DNA from 3 places in the Streptomyces sp. NPDC046335 genome. Region 1 is predicted to be linked to each of the others. Evidence: riboswitches for the same ligand, from Rfam matches in the RefSeq annotation. Region 1 holds a riboswitch; each other region holds the start of a gene.
The links. A riboswitch is a leader RNA that binds a small molecule or an ion and turns the genes downstream of it on or off. The one in region 1 is predicted to bind cobalamin.
Positions count from the first base shown of each region.

Region 2: another riboswitch for cobalamin. It lies ahead of ACZ6JY_RS10475 (energy-coupling factor ABC transporter permease); the one in region 1 lies ahead of cobN (cobaltochelatase subunit CobN).
Region 3: another riboswitch for cobalamin. It lies ahead of ACZ6JY_RS38000 (ABC transporter substrate-binding protein); the one in region 1 lies ahead of cobN (cobaltochelatase subunit CobN).

Region 1 is NZ_JBVJFF010000003.1:289,248-297,090, reverse strand. It holds gene ptlI (pentalenene oxygenase) at 1-196, shown strand, start outside; gene ACZ6JY_RS08195 (amidohydrolase) at 300-1,532, shown strand; gene cobN (cobaltochelatase subunit CobN) at 1,537-5,142, opposite strand; cobalamin riboswitch at 5,186-5,306, opposite strand; gene cobG (precorrin-3B synthase) at 5,421-6,734, shown strand; gene ACZ6JY_RS08180 (precorrin-8X methylmutase) at 6,746-7,372, shown strand; gene ACZ6JY_RS08175 (precorrin-2 C(20)-methyltransferase) at 7,369-7,843, shown strand, end outside.
Region 2 is NZ_JBVJFF010000004.1:213,981-221,823, reverse strand. It holds gene cpt (chloramphenicol phosphotransferase CPT) at 1-418, opposite strand, end outside; gene ACZ6JY_RS10505 (copper chaperone PCu(A)C) at 464-976, opposite strand; gene ACZ6JY_RS10500 (heavy metal translocating P-type ATPase) at 973-3,219, opposite strand; gene ACZ6JY_RS10495 (hypothetical protein) at 3,216-3,479, opposite strand; gene ACZ6JY_RS10490 (energy-coupling factor ABC transporter ATP-binding protein) at 3,622-4,455, opposite strand; gene cbiQ (cobalt ECF transporter T component CbiQ) at 4,452-5,201, opposite strand; gene ACZ6JY_RS10480 (energy-coupling factor ABC transporter substrate-binding protein) at 5,208-5,582, opposite strand; gene ACZ6JY_RS10475 (energy-coupling factor ABC transporter permease) at 5,582-6,307, opposite strand; cobalamin riboswitch at 6,338-6,521, opposite strand; gene ACZ6JY_RS10470 (SDR family oxidoreductase) at 6,579-7,505, opposite strand; gene ACZ6JY_RS10465 (FUSC family protein) at 7,653-7,843, opposite strand, start outside.
Region 3 is NZ_JBVJFF010000022.1:20,242-28,084, forward strand. It holds gene ACZ6JY_RS37970 (hypothetical protein) at 1-197, opposite strand, end outside; gene ACZ6JY_RS37975 (XRE family transcriptional regulator) at 388-1,119, shown strand; gene ACZ6JY_RS37980 (hypothetical protein) at 1,405-1,647, opposite strand; gene ACZ6JY_RS37985 (metallophosphoesterase) at 2,357-3,124, opposite strand; gene ACZ6JY_RS37990 (ABC transporter ATP-binding protein) at 3,301-4,095, opposite strand; gene ACZ6JY_RS37995 (FecCD family ABC transporter permease) at 4,134-5,156, opposite strand; gene ACZ6JY_RS38000 (ABC transporter substrate-binding protein) at 5,216-6,226, opposite strand; cobalamin riboswitch at 6,377-6,562, opposite strand; gene ACZ6JY_RS38005 (VOC family protein) at 6,570-6,998, opposite strand; gene ACZ6JY_RS38010 (AraC family transcriptional regulator) at 7,004-7,843, opposite strand, start outside.

The DNA.
Region 1 (7,843 bases):
CTTCGGCACCGGCGCCCGCAAGTGCATCGGCGACCTCTACGCCCGCACCGAGGCCACCCTCGCGCTGGCCACCATCCTCAGCAAGTGGCGGGTCACCTGCGAACCCGGCGTCGACGTGCGCCCCGTCCCGCTGGCCACCGTCTACCAGCCGCGCACCCTGCGCCTGCGGCTGACCGCCCGTACTCCGGGGGCGTAGGGAGCGGCGGGGGCGGCGTGGCGGGGCGGGAGTGGTGCGTACGTCCATGGAGGGTTCGTACGTACAGTGACGGGCACCGCAGCGAGACAACGAGGAGCGTGCCATGCCCGACGACCCCGCACTCACGGGAGACCTCGCCGACCTCTACCGCGACCTGCACGCCCACCCCGAGCTGTCGTTCGAGGAGCACCGCACCGCCGCCGAGGCCGCCCGTCGCGCCGCCTCGTACGGCTACGAGGTCACGACCGGCGTGGGCCGCACCGGCGTCGTGGCCGTGCTGGCGAACGGCGAGGGCCCGGCCGTCCTGCTCCGCGCCGACATGGACGCGCTCCCGGTCGCCGAGGGCACCGGCCTCCCGTACGCCTCCCGCACCGCGGGCGTCATGCACGCCTGCGGCCACGACATGCACGTCACCTGCCTGCTCGGCGCGCTGAAGCTGCTCGCGGACCGCCGCGAGGAATGGTCGGGGCGGATCGTCGCGGTGTTCCAGCCCGCCGAGGAGGCGGGGCAGGGCGCGCAGGAGGTGATCGCCGACCGGTTCTACGAGCGGTTCGGCATCCCCGACGTCGTCCTCGGCCAGCACGTCGCCCCGCTGCCCGCCGGCATGATCGGCGCCCACGCGGGCCCCGCCTTCGCGGCCACCGACGCCCTGCGGGTGCGGATGTTCGGCAAGGGCGGCCACGGCTCACGCCCGGAGGCGACGATCGACCCGGTGGTGATGGCCGCGTCCACGGTGATGCGGCTCCAGACGGTGGTGTCCCGCGAGGTCGCGGGCGGCGAGACCGCCGTCGTCACCGTCGGCGCGCTGCGGGCGGGCACGAAGCACAACATCATCCCCGACGAGGCCGAGCTCCAGCTCAACATCCGTACGTACACCCCCGAGGTCCGCACCCGCGTCCTCGCCGCCGTCGAGCGGATCATCAAGGGCGAGGCGGCCACGGCCGGCGCGGAGCGGGAGCCCGAGATCACGGAGATCGACGCCTTCCCCGTCGTCGTCAACGACGCGCACGCCGTGGAGAAGACGATGGCCGCGGTCGGCGCCGTCATCGGGGCGGAGCAGATCATGGACCCCGGCCAGGTGACCGGCAGCGAGGACGTCGGCTGCTTCGCCACCTCCGCCGACCGTGAGATCCCGCTCTGCTACTGGCTGCTGGGCGGCGCGGACCCGGCGAAGGTCATGGCCGCGCGACAGGCGGGCACCTTCGAGCGGGACATCCCCTCCAACCACTCGCCGTTCTTCGCCCCGCTGATCGAACCGACGATCACCACCGGGGTCACGGCGCTGACGACGGCCGCCCTCGCCTGGCTGGACGGCCGTCGCGCGCACACCGGCTGAGGGCTCAGCCCTCGTCCTCCAGGTCGCCCTCGGTCTCCAGGTACGCCTGCCGCAGCGCTTCGAGCACCGCCGGGTCCGGCTTGGCCCACATGCCGCGCGACTCCGCCTCGAGGAGCCGCTCGGCGATGCCGTGCAGCGCCCAGGGGTTGGCCTCCTGGAGGAACTGCCGGTTGGTGGGGTCGAGGACGTACGTCTCGGTGAGCTTGTCGTACATCCAGTCGGCGACGACGCCCGTCGTGGCGTCGTAGCCGAACAGGTAGTCCACCGTCGCGGCGAGTTCGAAGGCGCCCTTGTAGCCGTGGCGGCGCATCGCCTCGATCCACTTCGGGTTGACGACGCGGGCGCGGAACACCCGCGAGGTCTCCTCGACCAGCGTGCGCGTGCGGACCGTCTCGGGGCGCGTGGAGTCCCCGATGTACGCCTCGGGGGCCGTGCCCCGCAGCGCGCGCACGGTCGCGACCATGCCGCCGTGGTACTGGAAGTAGTCGTCCGAGTCGGCGATGTCGTGCTCGCGCGTGTCGGTGTTCTTGGCCGCCACCGCGATGCGCTTGTACGCCGTCTCCATCTCGGCGCGCGCCGGGCGCCCTTCGAGCCCGCGGCCGTACGCGTAGCCGCCCCACACCGTGTACACCTCGGCGAGGTCCGCGTCCGTGCGCCAGTCGCGGGAGTCGATGAGCTGGAGCAGCCCCGCGCCGTACGTGCCGGGGCGCGAGCCGAAGATGCGGGTGGTGGCCCGGCGCTCGTCGCCGTGCTCGGCCAGGTCGGCCTGGGCGTGGGCGCGTACGTAGTTGTGCTCGTCGGGCTCGTCCAGCGAGGCCGCGAGGCGCACCGCGTCGTCGAGCAGGCCGATCGTGTGCGGGAACGCGTCACGGAAGAAGCCCGAGATGCGCAGCGTCACATCGATGCGCGGGCGGCCCAACTCCTCGTACGGGATGGCCTCAAGGCCGGTGACGCGGCGTGAGGCGTCGTCCCAGACGGGGCGGACGCCGAGCAGCGCCATGGCCTCGGCGACGTCGTCGCCCGCCGTGCGCATGGCACTCGTACCCCACAGGGAGAGGCCCACGGAGGTGGGGTAGTCGCCGTTGTCGTTCTTGTACCGCTCGATGAGCGAGTCGGCCAGGGCCTCGCCCGTCTCCCAGGCGAGCCGGGAGGGGACGGCCTTGGGGTCGACGGAGTAGAAGTTGCGGCCGGTCGGCAGGACGTTGACCAGGCCGCGCAGCGGGGAGCCCGAGGGGCCCGCGGGGACGAAGCCGCCGTTCAGGGCGTGCACGGAGTGGTCGAGCTCGGCGGTGGTGGCCGCCAGGCGCGGCACGACCTCGCGGGCCGCGAACTCCAGGATGGCCCTGACCTGCTCGCTCTGGTCGGCGGGGACGGCGGCCAGGTCCCAGTCCGCGTCGTCCATCGCCTGGACGAGGGCGCGGGCCTTCGCCTCGGCCTCGTCGGCGCTCACGCGGGTCGCGGCGGACTCGTCGAGGCCCAGCGCCTCGCGCAGGCCGGGCAGGGCCGAGGTGCCGCCCCAGATCTGGCGGGCGCGCAGGATCGCCAGGACGAGGTTGACGCGGGCCGCGCCCGCAGGGGCGGTGCCGAGCACGTGCAGACCGTCGCGGATCTGCATGTCCTTGATCTCGCAGAGCCAGCCGTCGACGTGCAGCAGGAAGTCGTCGAAGCCGTCGTCGTCCGGGCGGTCCTCAAGACCGAGGTCGTGGTCGAGCTTCGCCGCCTGGATGAGGGTCCAGATCTGCGCCCGGATCGCGGGCAGCTTCGCCGGGTCCATGGAGCTGATCTGCGCGTACTCGTCGAGGAGCTGCTCCAGGCGCGCGATGTCGCCGTAGGAGTCGGCGCGGTCCATCGGCGGGACCAGGTGGTCGATGAGCGTGGCGTGCACGCGGCGCTTGGCCTGCGTGCCCTCGCCCGGGTCGTTGACCAGGAACGGGTAGACGAGCGGCAGGTCGCCGAGCGCGGCGTCGGGGCCGCAGGCCGCCGAGAGGCCAGCGTTCTTGCCCGGCAGCCACTCCAGGTTGCCGTGCTTGCCGAGGTGCACCATCGCGTCGGCGCCGAACCCGCCGTCGTCGGCGGACGCGGCGATCCAGCGGTACGCGGCCAGGTAGTGGTGCGAGGGCGGCAGATCCGGGTCGTGGTAGATCGCGATCGGGTTCTGGCCGAAGCCGCGCGGCGGCTGGATGAGGATCAGCAGGTTCCCGCGGCGCAGGGCCGCGAGGACGATGTCGCCCTCGGGGTCACCGCCGTCGCCCACACGGGAGCGGTCCAGGAACATCTCGCCGGGCGGCGGCCCCCAGTGCTCCTCGACGGACTCCCGCAGCTCCTGCGGCAGCGTCGCGTACCAGCGCTTGTAGGCGGCGGCCGGGATGCGGACGGGGTTGGCGGCGAGCTGCTCGTCGGTGAGCCAGTCCTGGTCGTGGCCGCCCGCGTCGATCAGCGCGCGGATCAGCTCGTCGCCGTCACCGGAGACCAGGCCCGGGATGTCCTCCGTGGGCCCGAAGTCGTAGCCCTCGTCGATGAGCCTGCGCAGCAGCGCGACGGCGGACGCGGGGGTGTCCAGGCCCACCGCGTTGCCGATGCGGGAGTGCTTGGTCGGGTACGCGGAGAGCACCAGGGCCAGGCGCTTGTCGGCGGCCGGGATGTGCCTCAGGCGGGCGTGCCGCACGGCGATCCCGGCGACGCGGGCCGCGCGCTCCGCGTCGGCGACATAGGCGGGCAGGCCGTCCTCGTCGATCTCCTTGAACGAGAACGGCACGGTGATCAGCCGCCCGTCGAACTCCGGCACCGCGATCTGGCTTGCGGCGTCGAGCGGCGAGACGCCCTCGTCGTTCTCCTGCCAGGCCGAACGCGACCCGGTCAGGCAGAGCGCCTGGAGGATCGGCACGTCGAGGCCGGTCAGCGCGCCCGCGTCCCAGGACTCGTCGTCACCGCCGGCCGACGCCTCGGCGGGCTTGGTGCCGCCCGCCGCGAGGACCGTCGTCACGATGGCGTCCGCCGCGCGCAGCTCCTCGATCAGCTCCGGCTCCGGGGCGCGCAGCGAGGCCACGTACAGCGGCAGCGGGCGGGCGCCCGCGTCCTCGATCGCGCCGCACAGGGCGTCCACGAACGCGGTGTTGCCGCTCATGTGGTGGGCGCGGTAGTAGAGCAGCGCCACGGTCGGGCCTTCGACGTCACGCGCGGCGCGCTCCAGCGGGCCCCAGGACGGCGCGGGCGCGGGCGGCTCGAAGCCGTGGCCGGTGAGCAGCACGGTGTCGGAGAGGAAGCGGGCGAGCTGCTCCAGGTTGGCGGGGCCGCCGTGCGCGAGGTAGGCGTGCGCCTCGGCGGCGATGCCGACCGGCACCGTGGAGGAGGCCATGAGCTGGGCGTCGGGCGCCTGCTCACCGGTGAGCACGACCACCGGCAGACCGCTGGCGGTGAGCTGGTCAAGGCCGTCCTGCCAGGCACGGACGCCGCCGAGGAGGCGTACGACGACCAGGTCGGCGCCGTCGAGAAGGGAGGGCAGCTCGGCGAGGTCCAGGCGGGAGGGGTTGGCGAACCGGTAGTCGACCGGACCCCCCGCCGCGCGGGCGCTGAGCAGATCGGTGTCGGAGGTCGACAGCAGCAGAAGCATGCGGGCGCAGGCCTTCCTCGGGGTGTCCGCGCCCCGGGTGGTCGTATGGACGGCAGGAGTTCCTGGCTCACCCCACGTGGGTGGGGCTCACAGTGGCGGGACCGCGCCGGATTCGCACCGGGCTTCCTCCTTCGGGCCCCTGTCGGGCCCACGCCGTCGCTGGCGTCGGCGGACCTGGCGGACCGCCGTCTGCATAGTAAGTCCTGCCCGCGCCGGAGCGGGCGCCCGCCCGCCCCGAAGGCCCTCGTCGGGAGGCGACCGCCCGCAGGCGCGTGGGTATGCTCGCCGCCATGCCGCCCACCCGAGCAACCTCCACGAACAAGGGCGAATCCCTCATACGTGACCGGGGCGACGCCTGTCCCGGAGCCCTGCGCCCGCACCTCGCCGACGACGGTGCGCTGGTCCGACTCCGGCTGCCCGCAGGGCTTCTGACCGGCCGTCAGGCGCTGGTCCTTGCCGACGCGGCGGAGCGCCTGGCGGACGGCCGGCTCAGCGTCACCTCGCGCGGCAACGTCGAGCTGCGCGGCCTCGCCGAAGACTGCGGCTCCACCCTGGCCGCGCCGCTCGCGGACGCCGGCCTGCTGCCCTCCGCGCGCCATGAACGCGTACGGAACATCGTGGCCTCCCCGCTCGCCGGAATCGACGAGAACGGCCTCGCGGACGTGCAGTTGTGGGCCCGTGAGCTGGACGGGCTCCTCTGCGCCGAGGAGTGGACCACCGCGCTGTCCGGCCGCTTCCTGTTCGCCCTCGACGACGGTCGCGGAGACATGGCGGGGCTCGGCGGCGATGTGACCTTGATCGCAGAATCGGGCGGGACGGCGGTCGCGCGGGTCGGGGCCCTGGCGGTGCGGGTGGCCGCCGCGGACGCCCCGCGCGCCGCCCTCGCCGCGGCCGGGGCGTTCCTCGCCGCGGCGCGCGAGGCGGGCAACGGGGCCTGGCGGGTACGGGAACTGCCTCCCGGCCGCGACGCGGGGGTGGCCGAGGCGCTGAGGCGGGCGTCGATCCCGGCGGTGCCGGTGACCGGGGCGGAGGCGGAGGAGCCGCTCGTGGCGGTTCCGCCGCTGCCCGGGGTCATCGGCCGCGCCGTCGCCGTCAACGCCCCGCTCGGCCGGGTCACCGCCGCCCAGTGGCGGGCCCTTCTGCCGCTGCCCGCCGACGAACTGCGGGTTACCCCGTGGCGCGGCTTCGTCCTCCCCGGCTTCGCCGACGCGACGGCGGCCCGCGACCGCCTGGCCGCACTGGCCGACGCCGGGTTCATCACCGACCCCGCGTCGCCCTGGCTCGGCGTCGGCGCCTGCACCGGACGCCCCGGCTGCGCCAAGTCCCTCGCCGACGTCCGCGCGGACGCCGTGCCGGCCCCCGGCGGCCTGCCCGTCCACTGGTCGGGCTGCGAGCGCCGCTGCGGACACCCGCGCGGTGACTGGGTCGACGTACTCGCCACCGGCGAAGGGCGGTACGAGGTGACGGCCCGCACCGGCGGCACGGCGGCCCCCGTGACCGGCACCACCCTCACCGAGGCGGTCACCACGGCACGTACGGCACAGGCACGTACGCGTACGACATCGGCAACCACAACAACGGCCACGAAATGAGCGAGAGCACAGTGTTCGACTACGAGAAGGACGGCGCGGCGATCTACCGCGAGTCCTTTGCCACCATCCGCGCGGAGGCGGACCTCGCGGGTCTGCCCGCCGACGTCAGCCAGGTCGCGGTGCGGATGATCCACGCCTGCGGCATGGTCGACCTCGTCCGCGACCTCGCCTTCAGCCCCAGCGTGGTCGCCGACGCCCGCAAGGCGCTGCGCGACGGCGCCCCGATCCTGTGCGACGCGAACATGGTCGCGAGCGGCGTCACGCGCAAGCGGCTCCCGGCAGGCAACGAGGTGGTCTGCACCCTCACCGACCCGTCCGTGCCCGACCTCGCCGCGCGGCTCGGCACCACCCGCAGCGCCGCCGCCCTGGAACTCTGGCGCGACCGCCTCGAAGGCTCCGTCGTCGCCATCGGCAACGCGCCCACCGCGCTCTTCCGCCTCCTGGAGATGATCGAGGCGGGCGCGCCGCGCCCGGCCGCCGTGCTCGGTATACCGGTCGGCTTCGTCGGCGCCGCCGAGTCCAAGAACGCGCTCGCCGAGCACACCTCGGGCCTTGAGTACCTGGTCGTACGGGGACGTCGCGGCGGCAGCGCGATGGCCGCGGCGGCGATCAACGCGATTGCGAGCGAGGCGGAGTGAACACCGAGACCACTGATCCGGGGAAGCTGTACGGGGTCGGGCTCGGCCCCGGCGACCCCTCCCTGATGACCGTACGGGCCGTCGAGGTCATCGCCGCCGCCGACGTCGTCGCGTACCACTCCGCGCGGCACGGCCGTTCCATCGCCCGCTCCATCGCGGCGAAGCACCTGCGGGACGACCACATCGAGGAGCCGCTGGTCTACCCCGTCACCACGGAGACCACCGACCACCCCGGCGGCTACCGCGGTGCCCTCGACGAGTTCTACGAGGCCGCCGCCGCACGCCTCGCCGAGCACCTGGACGCCGGGCGCACGGTCGCCGTACTCGCCGAGGGCGACCCGCTCTTCTACGGCTCCTACCAGCACATGCACAAGCGCCTGGCCCACCGCTACGAGACCGAGGTCATCCCCGGCGTCACCTCGGTGAGCGCGGCGGCGGCCCGGCTCGGCGAACCCCTGGTGGAGGCCGAGG
Region 2 (7,843 bases), on a different contig from region 1:
TGCCCTTGGCGCGGTCGCCGCGCGCGACCCCGCGGTCCTCGGCGACCGCGCTCTCACACCGCACGCCGACCCACAGCACCTCCACGTCGTCCAGTCTCTTCAGCCACCGCCGCTGCGACGCGGCCCCGCCGAGGAAGACGTCGTCGACGATGATCCTGGCGCCCGCGCGGGCCATCGCGACGATGCCCTCCGTCCAGGCTTCCTCAAGGGCCCGGAAGTCCTCGCCGACGCTCACCGAGCCGTCCGCCGCGACCTCGATGCCCTCCTGGGACGCCTGCATCCTCGCGGGCATCGACTCGACGAAGGAATCGCAGCCGAACGCCAGCCACGGGTCGGGCAGCACGTCTTGCAGGCACCGCACGATGCCGGACTTCCCGGAGCTGGAACCGCCGTTGAGAATGATCATCTGTGTCGCCATTCCGCCACATTAGGCCTTCTCCGTACGGTCGCGGGGCCGGGTCGTTCAGCCGGTGCCGGGGCGGACCACGACAGCCGACACGCTGATCCGTCCGCCGTCACGGAAGCGCAGCACGAACGGCACACGGTCCCCGGCGCGCACCGGTTCGCGCAGCGTCAGCATCACGTCCAGGCCCCGCGGTGACATCTCCAGCGTGCCGCCCGCCGGGACCGTGACGGAGCCCACCCCGCGCATGGTCGCCGCGTTGCCGCCGGTCCGTGTGTTGCGGCCGAGCATGACATCGGAGGCGGCCGTCGAGGTGACGCCGGTCAACTGGTCAGCGCTGCCACCGGAGTTGACGATACGGAAGAAGGCCGCGGACTCCCTGCTGCCGCCGAACGGCAGGTACATCCGCCCGGCGGAGACCTCGACGCGCGCGGGGCTCCCCGCGGCCCCCGACGCGGTCCACGCGACGAGACCGCCGAGCGCGAGCACACACGCCGCCACCGGGGCCAGGGCGACACGCACGGCGTCGGTGAGCCGGCGTCGGGCGGGCCGCCGCGCGGCCGTGCCCGTCATCGGCCGCCACCGCGACGCGTGGGCCGCCAGGTGCGCAGGCGCAGGCTGTTGCCCACGACGAGCAGGGAACTCGCCGACATCGCGGCGGCCGCGAACATGGGGTCCAGCAGACCCACCGCGGCGAGCGGCACGGTCACCGCGTTGTATCCGAACGCCCAGATCAGGTTGGCGCGGATCGTGCCGAGGGTGCGGCGGGCCAGGAGGACGGCGTCCGCGACCGCCTCGATGTCGCCGCGGACGAGGGTGACGTCGGCCGCCCCGATGGCCACGTCCGTGCCGCCGCCCATCGCGATGCCGAGGTCGGCGCAGGCCAGCGCGGCGGCGTCGTTCACACCGTCGCCGATCACCGCCACGCGGCGCCCGTCGGCCCGCAGCCGGCGCACCAGTTCCGCCTTGTCCTCGGGCGAACACCGTGCCCGTACGTCGTCGATGCCGAGCTCGGCGGCGACGGCGCGGGCGGTGGCCTCGTGGTCGCCCGTGGCGAGCACGGGCCGCACGCCCAGCCGCTTCAGCCGGTCGACGGCGCGGTAACTGCCCGGCCGTACGACATCCCCGACCGCGAGCAGCGCCTCGGGCTCACCGTCCACGCGGACCAGGACCGGTGTATGGCGCGCGGTCTCGCACGCCTCAAGGGCGCGGGCCAGCGGCTCGGGCAACTCCCCCTCAGGCACCCCGACTTCGACGAAGCGCCCCTCGACATGCCCGCTCACCCCGGCCCCCGGCAGCGCCCGGAACCCGGTGACCTCGGGCAGCGGCCGCCCCGCGTACGCGACGAGCGCGCGGCCCAGCGGGTGCTCCGAGCCCTGTTCCACCGCACCGGCCAGCCGCACCACGGCCTCCCCGCCGGTCCCGCCCGGCAGCGCCGTGACCCGCGTGACGCTCATCCGCCCGGAGGTCAGCGTCCCCGTCTTGTCCAGGACGACGGTGTCGACGTGCCGCAGCCCTTCGAGCGCCCGCGGCCCGCTGACGAGAACGCCGAGCCGCGCGCCGCGCCCGGTGGCGGCCAGCAGCGCCGTCGGCGTCGCGAGCCCCAGGGCGCACGGGCACGCGACGACGAGCACCGCCACGCAGGCGGTGACGGCCGCCTGCGGGTCGGCGCCTGCGCCGAGCCAGAAGCCGAGCACCGTGACGGCGATGGTCAGCACCACCGGTACGAACACGCCGGCCACCGAGTCCGCGAGCCGCTGGGCGCGCGCCTTGCCGGCCTGAGCGTCCGTCACCATGCGTGTGATGCGTGCCAGTCGGGTGTCGGCGCCGATCGCCGTGGCGCGCACCAGGAGCATGCCGCCCGCGTTGACGGCGCCGCCGACCACGGACGAGCCCGCGCCGACCTCGACCGGTTCGCTCTCCCCCGTGACCAGCGACAGATCGACGGCGGAGCTGCCCTCGACCACCTCCCCGTCGGTCGCGACCCGCTCCCCCGGCCTGGTGACGAAGACCTGCCCGGCCCGCAACTCCCCGATGGGAATACGGCGTTCGCCCGTTCCCTCGCGTACGGCGACGTCCTTGGCCCCCAGCTCGGCGAGCGACCGCAGCGCCTGCCCCGTGCCGCGCCTGGCCCGCGCCTCAAGGAGGCGTCCGCCCAGCACGAACAGGGGTACGGCGACGACGGCCTCCAGGTAGATGTCCGCGGTGCCGTCGCCCGCGTCGGCCGAGGGCAGCAGGCTGAAGGGCATCCGCATGCCGGGGGTGCCCGCGCCGCCGAGGAAGAGCGCGTACGCCGACCAGCCGAAGGAGGCCATCACGCCCAGCGAGACCAGCGTGTCCATCGTCGCCGTGGAGTGCCTCAGGCCGCGCAGCGCCCGTACGTGGAAGGGCCGGGCGCCCCATACCGCGACCGGCGCGGCCAGCGCGAAGCACAGCCACTGCCAGTTGCGGAACTGGAGTACGGGCGCCATGGACAGGACGAGCACCGGCAGCGAGAGCAGCGCCACGACGAGCAGCCGGTCCCGCTCCTCGTTCCTGGCCGGTTCCGGCTCGGGCTCCGCCCGCGGCGGCTCGGGGGGTCGCGCCGTGTATCCGGCGCTCTCGATGGCCGCGGCCAGGTCAGCGGGCGTGACGTGGGGCGGGTGACTGACCCGGGCGCGCCCGGTGGCCAGGTTGACCGTGGCACTCACGCCCTCCAGCCGGGCCAGCTTCTTCTCGACCCGCCGCACACAGGCCGCGCAGGTCATGCCGTCCACGGCCAGATCGGTGACGGCCGCCGCCTCGGGCGCGGTCAGCCGGGTGCCGGCGGCCGTCATCCGTGCATCCCGCCCATGCCGGGCATCTCCTCGGCGTCGTCGCCGGCCGGCCGCGTACCGCCGTCGCCGGTGCTCGTCCCGGGTCCGTGCATGCCGGGGGCGACGGGCCCCGCCCAGGAGCCGACGGCGTACGACACGGTGAACACCAGGGCGAGCAGCAGCAGGAAGGCGGGGAGGGTGAAGCGGCGGGGGTCGGACCGGAGCGGGTTGAATCGGCGGGTAACGAAAGGGCGGGGGGTGAAGCGGCGGGGGTGGTCCATCAGCGGTCTCCTGCGCGCGTCGTGCATCACGGGTGTGGCTCGCGCCTGCGGCGCCGGCCGGTCGCGGCCGTGCCGGTACAGGAGTCGGGGCGGCGGAGTACCGAGTTCCCGCACCCGGGAGTGATCCAGCCCACACGCCCCGCTACGCCGCCCCCGGGAGCACCTCGCACTCCTCCGGCGTGCGCGGCCCGCGGTCCGCCTCCGTCAGGAGGCCGTGCGCGCGCAGCAGTTCGGCGACGGCGACACCCCACGGCAGGTTCAGGCCCGCCCGGGCCAGGAGGTCCCGGTCGGCCAGGGTGGCCGCGGCCGGGCCCGTGCGGACCCCGGAGGGGGTGAGCAGCGCCGCGTCGTCGGCCCAGCGCAGGGCCAGGTCCACGTCGTGGGTCGCCATCACCACGGTCGTCCCCGTGTCCCGCAGGCCCCGCAGGGTGGCGAGGAGGCGCTCCTGCCCTTCGGGGTCCAGGCCCGCGGTCGGCTCGTCGAGGATCAGCACGCGCGGGCGCATCGCCACGGCGCCCGCGATGGCCGTGCGCTTGCGCTGACCGTAGGAGAGCAGGTGGGTGGGCCGGTCGGCCAGCGCCCCGATGTCGAGGGCGGCCAGCGACTCGGCCACCCGCGCCCGCACCTCGGCGTCGGGCAGCCCGAGGTTCAGCGGACCGAAGGACACGTCCTGCTCGACGGAGGCGGCGAACAACTGGTCGTCGGGGTCCTGCACGACGAGCTGGACGGTGGTACGCAGCCGGGTCAGCCCCTTGCGGTCGTACGTCACCGGGACTCCGCCGAGCGTCAACTCGCCCTCGCTGGGGCGGAGTCCGCCGCTGAGCAGCCGCATGAGGGTGGTCTTGCCGCTGCCGTTGCGCCCGAGCAGGGCGAGGGCGCGTCCCTCGGCGACGTCGAAGTCCAGGCCGCTGAGCACGGCGGGCCCCTCTTCGTACGCGTAGGACGCCGCGCGCAGCGCCACCAGGGGCTCGCTCATGGAAGGAACCTTTCCAGTACGAGGGTGAGGGCGATCAGGCCCAGGAGAAGGACCGCGACGGCGGCCACGAAGGGCCGGGAGACCTTCGCCTCGGGCACGAGCACCCGCAGCGTGCCGTCGTAGCCGCGCCCGGCGAGCCCTGCCTGAAGCCGCCCCGCCCGGTCGAAGGCGCGCACGAACGCGGTGGCGCCGAGCCCCGCGAGCGACCGCCAGGCGGCGGCTCTGGTGGTGTGGCCGAGCCGCGCCGCCTGCGCCTGGCGGACGCGCCCCATGGAGTCCATGAGCAGGAAGCTCATCCGGTACGTCACGAGGGCGACGTCCACCACGGGCGCCGGCACCCCCGCCCCGACCAGGCGGGGCAGCAGGTCCGACAGGGGCGTGGTGAAGGCGAACAGGAGCACCCCGAGCGAGGCCGCCGAGGTCCGGAGCAGCAGCCCCCCGGCGCGCGCGGGGCCGCCTTCGGCGAGCGTGACGAACCCGTCGGGGCCGCCGAGCTGGACGAGCAGGGTCAGGGCTCCGGTGACGCAGAAGCCGAGCGGCACGCGGTAGGCGCGCCACAGCTTGCGGGGCGGCACGCCCGCGGGGCCGAGCAGCACCACGAGCGCGGTGACGAGGACGAGGGCCGCGCCCGGCCAGGGCGGCAGCGAGATGGCGAGGACGGTGAGGCCGAGGCCGAGCACGGCCTTGTCCACGGGGTGACGGCGGCGCCAGCGGCTGCTGTGCGCCGCCGCGTCGATGGGCAGCACCGCGGATCAGGCCTGCCCGGCCCCGTTGCGGCTGTCCGCCGCGTCGCCGGGCGGCTCGGCGTGGCCGTCCCGCACCCGCTCGCGCTCCGCGCCCTGGCGGCGCCCCCTGCGCAGCCCGAAGTAGTACGCGAGGACGCCTGCGCCGAGCGCCGCCTGAAGGGCGAAGAGCGCCGACTCGACCTCGCCGGACGGCGGTTCGTACAGCGGGGAGAACCAGGGCTCGTAGTCGGGGTCGATCTCGGTGATCGCCGTCTCGGCCTGGGCGTCGGCGCCCGCGAACGGCTCCTTCTTGTGGTCGCCGAGTCCCAGCACGAGCGGCAGGACCGCGAGGGCGGCGACGATGACGATCAGCAGGGTGTTTATCTTCGCGTTCCGGCTCATCAGGCGCTGGCCCCCGTCTCGGTCCTGGTGTTGTCCGTGTCGGTGGCCTTGGCCGTCCGCTTGCGCTGGAGCAGTACGCCGAGCCGTGTGAGCTCTCCCTTGCTGGACTGCACGAGGAGCCGCATCACGAGGACGGTGAGCAGTCCCTCGCTGACCGCCAGCGGGATCTGGGTGACGGCGAAGATGCCGCCGAACTTGCCCAGGGCGCCGATGAATCCGCTGCCGGGGTCGGGGAAAGCGAGGGCGAGCTGGACGCTGGTGACGCAGTACGTGGACAGGTCGGCGACGAACGCGCCGAAGAACACCGCCACCATGAGCGGCACGTCGTACCGCTTCAGGAGCCGGTAGACGGCGTATCCGGCCCAGGGCCCGACGATCGCCATGGAGAAGACGTTGGCGCCGAGCGTGGTGAGCCCGCCGTGGGCGAGCAGCAGCGCCTGGAACAGCAGCGTGATCGTGCCGAGCACCGCCATGATCGGCGGGCGGAACAGGATCGCGCCGAGGCCGGTGCCCGTCGGGTGCGAGCAACTTCCGGTGACCGACGGGATCTTCAGTGCGGACAGGACGAAGGTGAAGGCTCCGGACGCACCCAGGAGCAGGGTGCTCTCGGGGTGCTCCTTGACCTCACGCGTAAGGGAGCGGACTCCGTGGACGACGAACGGCGCGGACGCTACGCCCCAGGCGATGGCGTGCGCCGGCGGGAGGAAACCCTCGGCAATGTGCATGGCTCAGCAGACCCTCTCCAGCACCTCGTGGATGGACGACGTGCCTTGGCCGGTCTCCTGGCTGACGGGTAGTACCGCCCGAACTCCGCCTTCCCGGGCGCGTGTGCGCCCAGTGGCTGCCGCGAGGGCTGGAGCCGGACATCCCGATCACAGTGGCGAGGGCCGCACCGGCATCACACCGGATTTCCCGAGCACCAAGGCGTGGTGACAGTAGTGCGAGAGCCGGAGGCATGACAACTCGCCCGCAGGTCATCGCGGTGTCGGGCCGCGGTCAGCGCGTGTCGGTCTCACCGCCCGTCACGGCGAGGACCTCGCCCACGGTGAAGCTGGAGTCCGCGTCGGAGGCCAGGTAGACGTAGGCGGGCGCCAGCTCCTCCGGCTGGGCGGGACGGCCGAGCGGGGTCTCGCTGCCGACCTGGGAGAGGCCGTCCTTGGGCATGTGCGGGTCGGCCGTGTTGAGGACCGTCCACACGGGTCCGGGGGCGACGACGTTGGCGCGGACGCCCCGCTTGGCGAGGTGGGGCGCGATCGACTTGGTGAAGGTGATCAGGGCCGCCTTCGAAGCCGCGTAGTCGATCATCGTGGTGCTGCCCTTCAGGGCTTCCTCCGTGGCCGTGGCGATGATCGCGTCGCCCGCGTCCAGGTGCGGCAGGCTCGCCATGACCAGGTGGAAGTAGGCGTACACGTTCGTCTTGAACGTGCGGTCCCAGTCCTCGGCGTTGAGCTGCTCGAGCTCCAGCTTGCTGTTCAGGTAGGCGGCGTTGTTCACCAGGATGTTCAGCGTGCCGAACTCCGCCACGGTGCGTGCCACGGCGTCGCGGCAGAAGTCGGCGTCGCTCACGTCGCCGGGCAGCAGCAGACAGGTGCGTCCGGCCTTCTCGACGAGCCGCCGGGTCTCTTCGGCGTCCTGCTGCTCCTCGGGCAGGTGGACGATGGCGACGTCGGCCCCTTCGCGCGCGTAGAGCCAGGAGACGGCCCGGCCGATCCCGGAGTCGCCGCCGGTGATCAGCGCGACCTTGCCGAGCAGCTTGTCGGCGGCCTTGTACCGCGGTGCCTCGTAGCGGGGCCGCGGGGACATGTCGGCCTCGACGCCGGGCGGCGGGCCGTGCTTGTCCCCCGGGAACGGAGGCGTCGGCTCGGACGTGACCTGCGGCGTGCCGTGGTCGCTCGTGCGGGCGTCGTGCTGGCCCTCTTGCATGGGGAGGCCTCCTGCGGAAGTCGGGCATGGGCGGCCGGTGCCGCGTGCCGCCCAAGATCGGTGACCCGGGTCGGGTGCCCGTGTCCCCCGGGGCACAAACGGTGCGAACGGCTCTCGGAGGGTCCTGGGGCCACCACGGGCCGGAGGTCAGCACGTGTCCTTGAGCACGTCGCAGGTGTGCTGGAACTCCTCCATGAGGCGGTTCGCCTCGACGACGAGGACTCCGTACGGGCGGGCCGGGTCGGCCAGCGGCAGGCCGGAGCGGGCCGCCTGCTCGGTCACCGCGCGGGCGCGGCCCTGGGCGTCGTCGGCCAGTTCGCCGAGGTGCCGGGCCTGCT
Region 3 (7,843 bases), on a different contig from region 1:
GGGCGGACCTCGCTCTCGCGGCCTCCCATCGGGGGCCTGATCTGCACGAACGGACCGCAGGCACCCATGAGCCTGCCCAGGCGCCGCCTGTTCTCGTCGATGACCAGCGCGCCGACGCCCAGCTCTTCGACCACGGCCCTTGCCGCTGCTCCGGCCACCATTCCCTGTACTTGTCCCCGACCGATACTGTCGACCATGTCGACGCTCCTCCAAGCGTTGGCCACGCCTCCGGACGTTCGCGCGTCGCGGGGGTCTTTATCTCGATCCTGAACCCCCGTCAGGGACGTATCTCGCCGTTCCTGAGGACAGTTGGAACGCCTGGGCGCTACCTTGAAGAAGGCCCAAATGTCTCGGGGGACTACCTTGAACACAGCCTTGCGATCAGCTATGGATTCGGCCGGACAGTCGCCGCGCCGATTGGCTGCGCGCCTCGGGGTAACCGGCAAGACCATCGAGCGGTGGCTGTCGGACGAAGACCTGGTTCCGCACGCACGGAACAGGCAGGACGCCGCAGAGGCGTTGGGAGTGGACGAAGAGATGCTGTGGCCCAAAGTCGTCAAGGAACGGATCAAAACAGGGGGCGACCTGGAGATCGTCCAGTCGTACGCATACCGGTCCGCCGCGCCATCGTCGCTATGGGCAGACCTCACACAGAACGCGGCCCACGAAATCCTCTTCGCGGGCTACACGAACTACTTCCTGTGGAGCCAGGTCCCCGCCTTCTCCGAGATGCTGCGCCGTAAGGCCGCGTCCGGCTGCCGCGTCCGCTTCCTGATCGGCAACCCAGAGGACGAAGTGACGCGGCATCGCGAGTCCATCGAGGACACTGCCCTGAGCGTCTCGACGCGCTGCCGGATCACCCTGGAGGCGCTCGGCCGGCTGGGGACCGTCGAAGGACTCGAAGCCCGCTTCAGTGCACCGGAGGACGCGGCGAACCACGTGTCCCTGTCGGTCTTCCGCTTCGACGATCACGCTCTCGTCACGCCGCACCTGGCTCGCCTGGTCGGTCATGACTCTCCGCTCCTGCACCTGCACCGCCGCGCTGACAGCGGCATGTTCGACCGCTTCCGCGATCACGCTGAGGAGCTGTGGGAACGCGGCGTCCCGGTCACCCAGTGATCGCCTAACAACGGGCGCGTAATGCGCTGCAACGGGGGGCGTTGCAGGGTGTTGCGCGCTTGGTCCACTGCGCGAAGAGCAACGCAACAAGGTGCTTGGTGACAGTGAAGAACGAGGCGCTCACGGTCACACCGGGAAGGGATCAAGGACCTGACCCGCACGTTTGCCCGTCTGCACCAAGAATCGACAGAGGGAAATGCGGGCGATAGGCGCACAGGGTCCTCCTGGCATGCACTCCTATTCGCAGTGCAAACAAGTCCGCAAGCCACTTGAGGCGGACTTCACTCAGGAATAGCACCACGCCCACTGGTCATGCCCAGTCATGAGTGCGGCGATCCGACGCCGTGGAGAAGGGGCGCCGGGGATCATGCGGTTGTTGGCCGTCGCTGCCGCATTGACCGAGCCATCCATGTTGCTCAGTTCGTTCATGGCATTGGTCAGCGGATAGGGAGGATTGCCGGCCAGCTCGGGGAACTTGAGTGAGCCGTAAAAGCGCTTGTCTGCGGCCCTCGGTGCGTTCGGCGCCATGCCCTACGAAGGCCCTTAGCGGCAGGTGCGCAGGCAGTTGATGTGCGTCCTTTCGCCAGCATTCGCCACCCCGGAACTACGGGCTGCGCTACTGGAGCGCCCGCTACGTTGCGGAGAGCCCGATGCGTTCTCTCCCTGCACGCCCACCTCGACCAGGTGGGTCCCAACAAGGTTGGGAACGACGAGAGACGGGAGATCGGGCGAGATGGAGCGATCAACGCGACGGAGGAAGTGCCGCAAGCGAAGCCAGTTACCGGACTGGGTTCAGCTCGCGACCCTGCTCCTCACTGCGGTCACTGCCATCGCGGGGTGTGTCGAGCACTTTGCGTGACACGTCAGGGAGAGTCCGGACGGCTGGTGGGGCAAGCGAGCCCGACCGCTTTCCACTCGGCCGGACCCGCCTGCGGCCCTGCACGGGGGCCTGGCCTCGGGGTGCTTCCCGGGGCCAGGTCCTATGCAGCGCCGGAGCCATCCAGCTCCTCAACGAGCAAACACCAAGTCGACGGGAGCATCAAGCATCCGCAGCCCCGTCCATGATCAATATCATGGCGCAATGCCGTCGCGAACCCCTGGCGTTAGGGGGTGGCGCGGGCCTCACCGGACATAGATCTTTCAGAATGCACTGGTGACAGCCCTGCAAGGGGTGGCGAACCCTGGCGTATAGCGTCGTTGGCGGCCGACGGGGAGGAGTGAGGGCGGCCGGACCGGCTCAGGTGAGAGGGATGACGCGGTAGTGCGTCGTCAGGCGGCCGTCCTGGTCCAGGACGTGGAAGGCCACTGCCGGGGGCAGGTCCTTGTGTACGTGGTGGGTCGCGTGGGTCTGGTGTTCCCAGGGGAGGCGGAGGGTCGAGACCACGCCTGGGGCCACCAGGAGGGGTTTGCCCGCGAACGTCGTTGCCGCGGCGGTGTGTGCGTGGCCCGCCAGGAACGCCGTCACGTTCGGGTGCCGGGCGGTCAGGGCGGCCAGGCGCTCCTCGTCGAACTGGCGGATCTCGTCCACGTACGGCGTGTGCAGCGGGACCGGTGGGTGGTGGAAGGCGATCAGCGCGGGGACGTCGGGGGCCTTTGCCAGTGTGTCCGACAGCCACCTCAGGGTCTCGTCCTCCAGTCTGCCGTGGTGCTTGCCGGGGACCGACGTGTCGCACAGGGCCAGGACGAAGCGGTCCGTCACGTACGACTGGTTGACCGGGGCCTGGCTCGTGGGCTCCGCCAGCAGGTGTTCGCGGTGGGCGGGGCGCACGTCGTGGTTGCCGGGGCAGGTCAGCAGGGGGTGGCGGGTGGCGAGGAGTTTGCGGGCCTCCGCGTACTCGGACGGAGTCCCGTGGTCCGTGACGTCGCCGGTGACTATCACCGCGTCCAGGTCGTAGGGGAGGTCGTTGAGGTAGTCCATCACCGCGCGGATGCGGGCCTTGCTGCGGCCGCCGTCCTCGGGACGTGTGTCCAGGTGCGTGTCGCTCAGGTGGGCTATCACCGACACCGCCGCCGACAGCGACTCCGCCTCCGCCTCCGCCGACTTCATCCGCGCTTCTGGCATCGCTTCTCGTTTCTTCCGTGCGGTTCTTCTTGCTTCTTCCGGGGAATCTACGGGGCCGAGTTGGGTGCGTTAAGGGCCAGTTGGGCGCGTCTGGCCTGGTTGCGGGCGGCGCTGCGGGCTCAGGCGCGCAGGAAGCGGACCGACGGGGCGCCGGTCTCCCCCGGGGTCACCACCGCCCGTACCCCGTACACGTCCGCGATCAGCTTCTCCGTGATCACCTCGGCCGGAGTGCCCGTCGCGTACGCCCTGCCGTCCTTCAGGATCAGCAGGTGGTCGCAGAACATCGCCGCCAGGTTGAGGTCGTGCAGGGCGATCACGCTGGTGACGGGGAGTTCGGCGACCAGCGTGAGCAGGTCCAGTTGGTGCTGGATGTCCAGGTGGTTCGTCGGCTCGTCCAGGAGGAGTTCGCGGGGTTCCTGGGCCAGGGCCCGTGCGATCTGGACGCGCTGGCGTTCGCCGCCGGAGAGGGTGTGCCAGGACTGGGTCGCCCGGTCCACGAGGCCGGTGCGGGTCAGGGCCTCGGTCACCGCCCGTTCGTCCTCGGGTGACGGGGCCGACCATGCGCGGCGGTGCGGGATGCGGCCCAGGCGGACCACATCTCGTACGGTCAACTCGACCTGGGTCGTGGCGTGTTGTTCCACCACCGCTATGCGTTGCGCCACCGTGCGGCGCGGGGTGTCCGGCAGGGGCCGGCCGTCCAGGGTGACGATCCCGGAGGCCGGGGCGAGGACTCCGGCGAGGATGCGCAGCAGCGTGGACTTGCCCGAGCCGTTCGGGCCGAGGAGCCCCACCGTGGCGCCGGGCGGCGGGGCCAGGCTGACGCCGTCGACGACGAGACGGCCGCCGGCCTCCCGGGCCACGCGTTCGGCGCGCAGACCTTCCCCGGCCGAAGCCCCCAGACCGGCCGAAGCCACCGAAGCTGCCGGAACAGCCGAAGCCCCCGTCCCGGACCTCACGACACCCTCCGCGTCCGGTAGAGCACCGCCACGAACGCCGGTACTCCGATGAGTGACGTCACCACGCCCACCGGCACCTCCTGGGGGTCTAGGGCCGTGCGGGCCAACGTGTCCACCCAGACCAGGAAGACCGCTCCGGCGAGCGCCGTCACGGGGAGCAGCCGGGCGTGGCCCGAGCCGACGAGCGCGCGGGCCGCGTGCGGCAGGACCAGGCCGACGAAGCCGATGGCGCCCGCCGAGCTGACGAGGGCCGCGGTCAGCAGCGCCGTCACGCAGAGGAGGACGAGGCGGGTGCGGGCCACCCGTACGCCCAGTGTCGCCGCCGCCTCCTGGCCGAACGCGAAGGCGTCGAGCGTACGGGCGTGGCCCAGGCAGATCAGCAGCCCCAGCGCGAGCACCGCGCCGCACATCCAGACGTCCGTCCAGCCGGCCCCGCTGAGCGAGCCAAGCAGCCAGAACAGCACGCCACGGGTGGTCTCGGCGTCGCCCGCGGTGAGGATCACGAACGACGTCAGCGCGGAGAAGAGCTGCATGGCGGCCACGCCGGACAGCACCACCCGGTCCGTGGAGCCGCCCAGAGTGTGGCTCAGGAGCAGCACCAGGGCGAACGAGCAGAGCGCCCCGGCGAAGGCGCCCGCCGAGATCGACAGCGCTCCCCCGCCGACGCCGAGGACCACCACCGCGACCGCGCCCGTGGACGCGCCCGAGGACACCCCGAGCACGAACGGATCGGCGAGCGGGTTGCGGAGCAGGGACTGCATGACCGCCCCGCAGACCGCGAGGCCCGCGCCGCAGACCGCGGCGAGCAGGGTGCGCGGCATCCGCAGGTTCCAGACGATGCCGTCCCTGATCGGGGTGAGCCGCGTCTCTCCCCAGCCGAGGTGCGCGGCCACCGCCGACCACACGTCGGCCACGGAGATGTCGGCGGGGCCGATGGTGACGGCCACCGCCACGGAGAGCACGAGTACGGCGGCTCCGGCCGGCCACAGCAGGCTTCGGCGCAGCAGAACCCTGCGCATCAGGCCCCGGCGCAGCAGACCCAGGCGAGGCAGCTTCCGCGCCACAGGAGCGGCGGACGTCACTTGACGAGCCCGAACTTCCGCAGCCCGGCGGCCACTTGCTCGATGCCGTCGACGGTACGGATCGTGGGGTTCATCGCCTGGCCGCTCAGCAGCACGTACCGCTTCTTCTTGACGGCGGTCAGGTTCTTGGTCGCCGGGTTGGACTCCAGGAACCTGATCTTCGCCGCGGCGGACTCCGCCGACTGCGACTTGCGGGTCAGGTCGCCGATGACGAGGACGTCGGGGTCGCGGTCGGCGACGGTCTCCCAGTTGATCTGGGGCCACTCCTCGTGGGTGTCGTCGAAGACATTCTCGGCGCCGAGCTCGCGCGTGATGATCCCGGGGGCGCCGCAGCAGCCCGCCATGTACGGGGCGTCGGAGTTGGCGAACCAGTAGAGGAGGGAGGTGTCGGAGGCGTCGATGTCCTCGGTGGCCCTGGCCACGCGGCCCTTCAGCTCCGCCACCAGCTTCTCGCCGCGCTTCTCTACGCCGAAGACCTTAGCCAAGTCCCGTACCTCGCCGTAGACGGTGTCCATGGTGAGGGTCTTCACGCGCTTGCCGTCGCCGCCGCCGTCGTTGTCCTTGCCCGCGCAGTCGCTGGGCGAGACGTAGACGGGGACGCCGACGTCGGTGAACTTGGCGCGGTCGGCGACGCCGCCCTTGCCGACGGTGTAGAGGAAGGAGGCGCTGACGAAGTCGGGCTCCTTGGAGAGGACCTTCTCCATGGCGGGGTAGCGGTCGGCGAGCCGCTCCACCCCGGCGTTGTCCTTCTCCAGATTCTTCAGGACCGGGTCGGTCCAGGTGCCGGTGCCCGCCATGCGGTCGGCGAGGCCGAGGGAGAGCAGGATCTCCGTGGAGCCCTGGTCGAGCGAGACGGCTCGCTGCGGCGGGGCCTTGACCTCGGTCTTCTCGCCGCAAGAGGCGACTGTCACGGGGTAGCCGTCCCGCGCGGCCCCCGCCGTCCTCGCCCCGTCGGCGGAACCGCCGCCGCAGGCGGTCAGCGTCGCGAGCACTCCCGCGCAGCACAGGGCGAACGGGACGAACCGGTTGAACGGGGAGGACAGAGAGAGCGGGGGAAAGGGGAACTGAAGTATTCGGGCTTTCGAGGACACGTGATCCCTTGAGTCTCACGGCTCATACGCGGAGCCTGGCCTGCGTCACGGCCCCTGCCGCCCGGTGTGCGGGCAGAGGCGCCAGCAGGTCTTCGGACTCGGGATCGACCGGGCGGAGCGCCTTCCCGGGCGTCCGTGGACGCCCAGTGGCCATGTGCTCCGCCCGTCCCCCTCACCGCTGCGCGTCAGTTCCGGATTCGCACCGGATTCCCTGGCCCAGGTGTGGGTTTGACTGGCTTGCGCAAGTTATCACGCGGGCTCAGGGGGTCTTGCCGGGCCTCGGCTCCCCGCGGTAGGTGCCGAAGAACCAGCGGTTGCCCTCGGGATCGGCGATGCCGAATTCGCGACTGCCGTACGGTTTGTCCTCGATCTCCCTGATGATCTCCACGCCGGCCTCGGTGAGGCGGGCGTACAGGGCGTCCACCTGGTCGGTGACGACGTAGGCACCGGAGGCGCCGGGCTTGCCGCACGCGCCGTCGGCCGCGGCCGGGTCGTACGAGCCGAGCATGATGCCGCCGCCCTCGGGCCAGTCGAGCTGGGCGTGGGCGACGCGGCCGCCGTCCTCGTACACGGCGGTGCGCAGGAAGCCGACGGTGCCGACGAAGAAGTCGATCAGGGCGTGGGCGTCCTCGGCCTGGAGGGTGGGCCAGATGGTGGGGGCAGGTGTGGTGCTCTGGGTGGTGTCCATGTCTCTTACTCTCCGTCCGGCGCGTGCGCCCCGGCTTGGATATTCCGGCACTCTTCGGCCAGCCAGCCGGTGGGGCTCGCTCCCGTGTACTGCCGGAAGTCCCGTACGAGGTGGGAGTGGTCGTAGTAGCCGCAGTCGGCCGCGGTCCGTGCCAGGTCCTGCGGGGCGCCCTTCGCGGCGGCGCGGGCCACGGCGGCCTTGGCGTGCTGGAACCGCATCAGGCGCGCCGCCTGTTTCGGGGCGAGGCCCGTCTCGGCGCGGAACAGCGAGGTCAGGCGGCGTTCGCTGAGCGCCACGTGGCGGGAGAGGCCGCCGAGGGTGCCCGCGCCGCGGTGCCTCGCCAGCCAGGCCCAGGCCTCGGCGACCTCCGGGCGTACGGAACCGGCCGCCCGGTCGTCGGCGGCGCGGCGGCGCAGATAGGCGGAGAGGGCGGCGAAGCGGTCCTCCCAGTCGTCGAGCTCGCAGAGGTGCTCACGGAGCTCGGCGGCGCGCTCGCCGAACACGTCCGTGCCGTGGACGACGAGCTCACCGGTCAGCGCGGCCGCGGGCAGGCCGAGGAGCGCGCGGGCCGCGAGGGGGTGGACGGCCAGCTGGATGCCGGCCTCGTGCTCGGGCTGGACGACATGGGCGGGGCGCTGGTGGAGGCCGCCCACGATGATGTCGGTGCGGATGGCGTTCGCGCCGGTGGCCTGGGCGGGGGTGTGGCCGGTGGCGATGGGGCCGTCGAGGGAGAAGATCACCGTCAGGTACGGGGAGGGGAGGCCTCGGTGCAGGGCTGGCCTCTGGCCTGTGGTGCGGTAGCCGGTCGCTGAGATGACCATGCCGTCCAGCGGGGGCACGGTCTG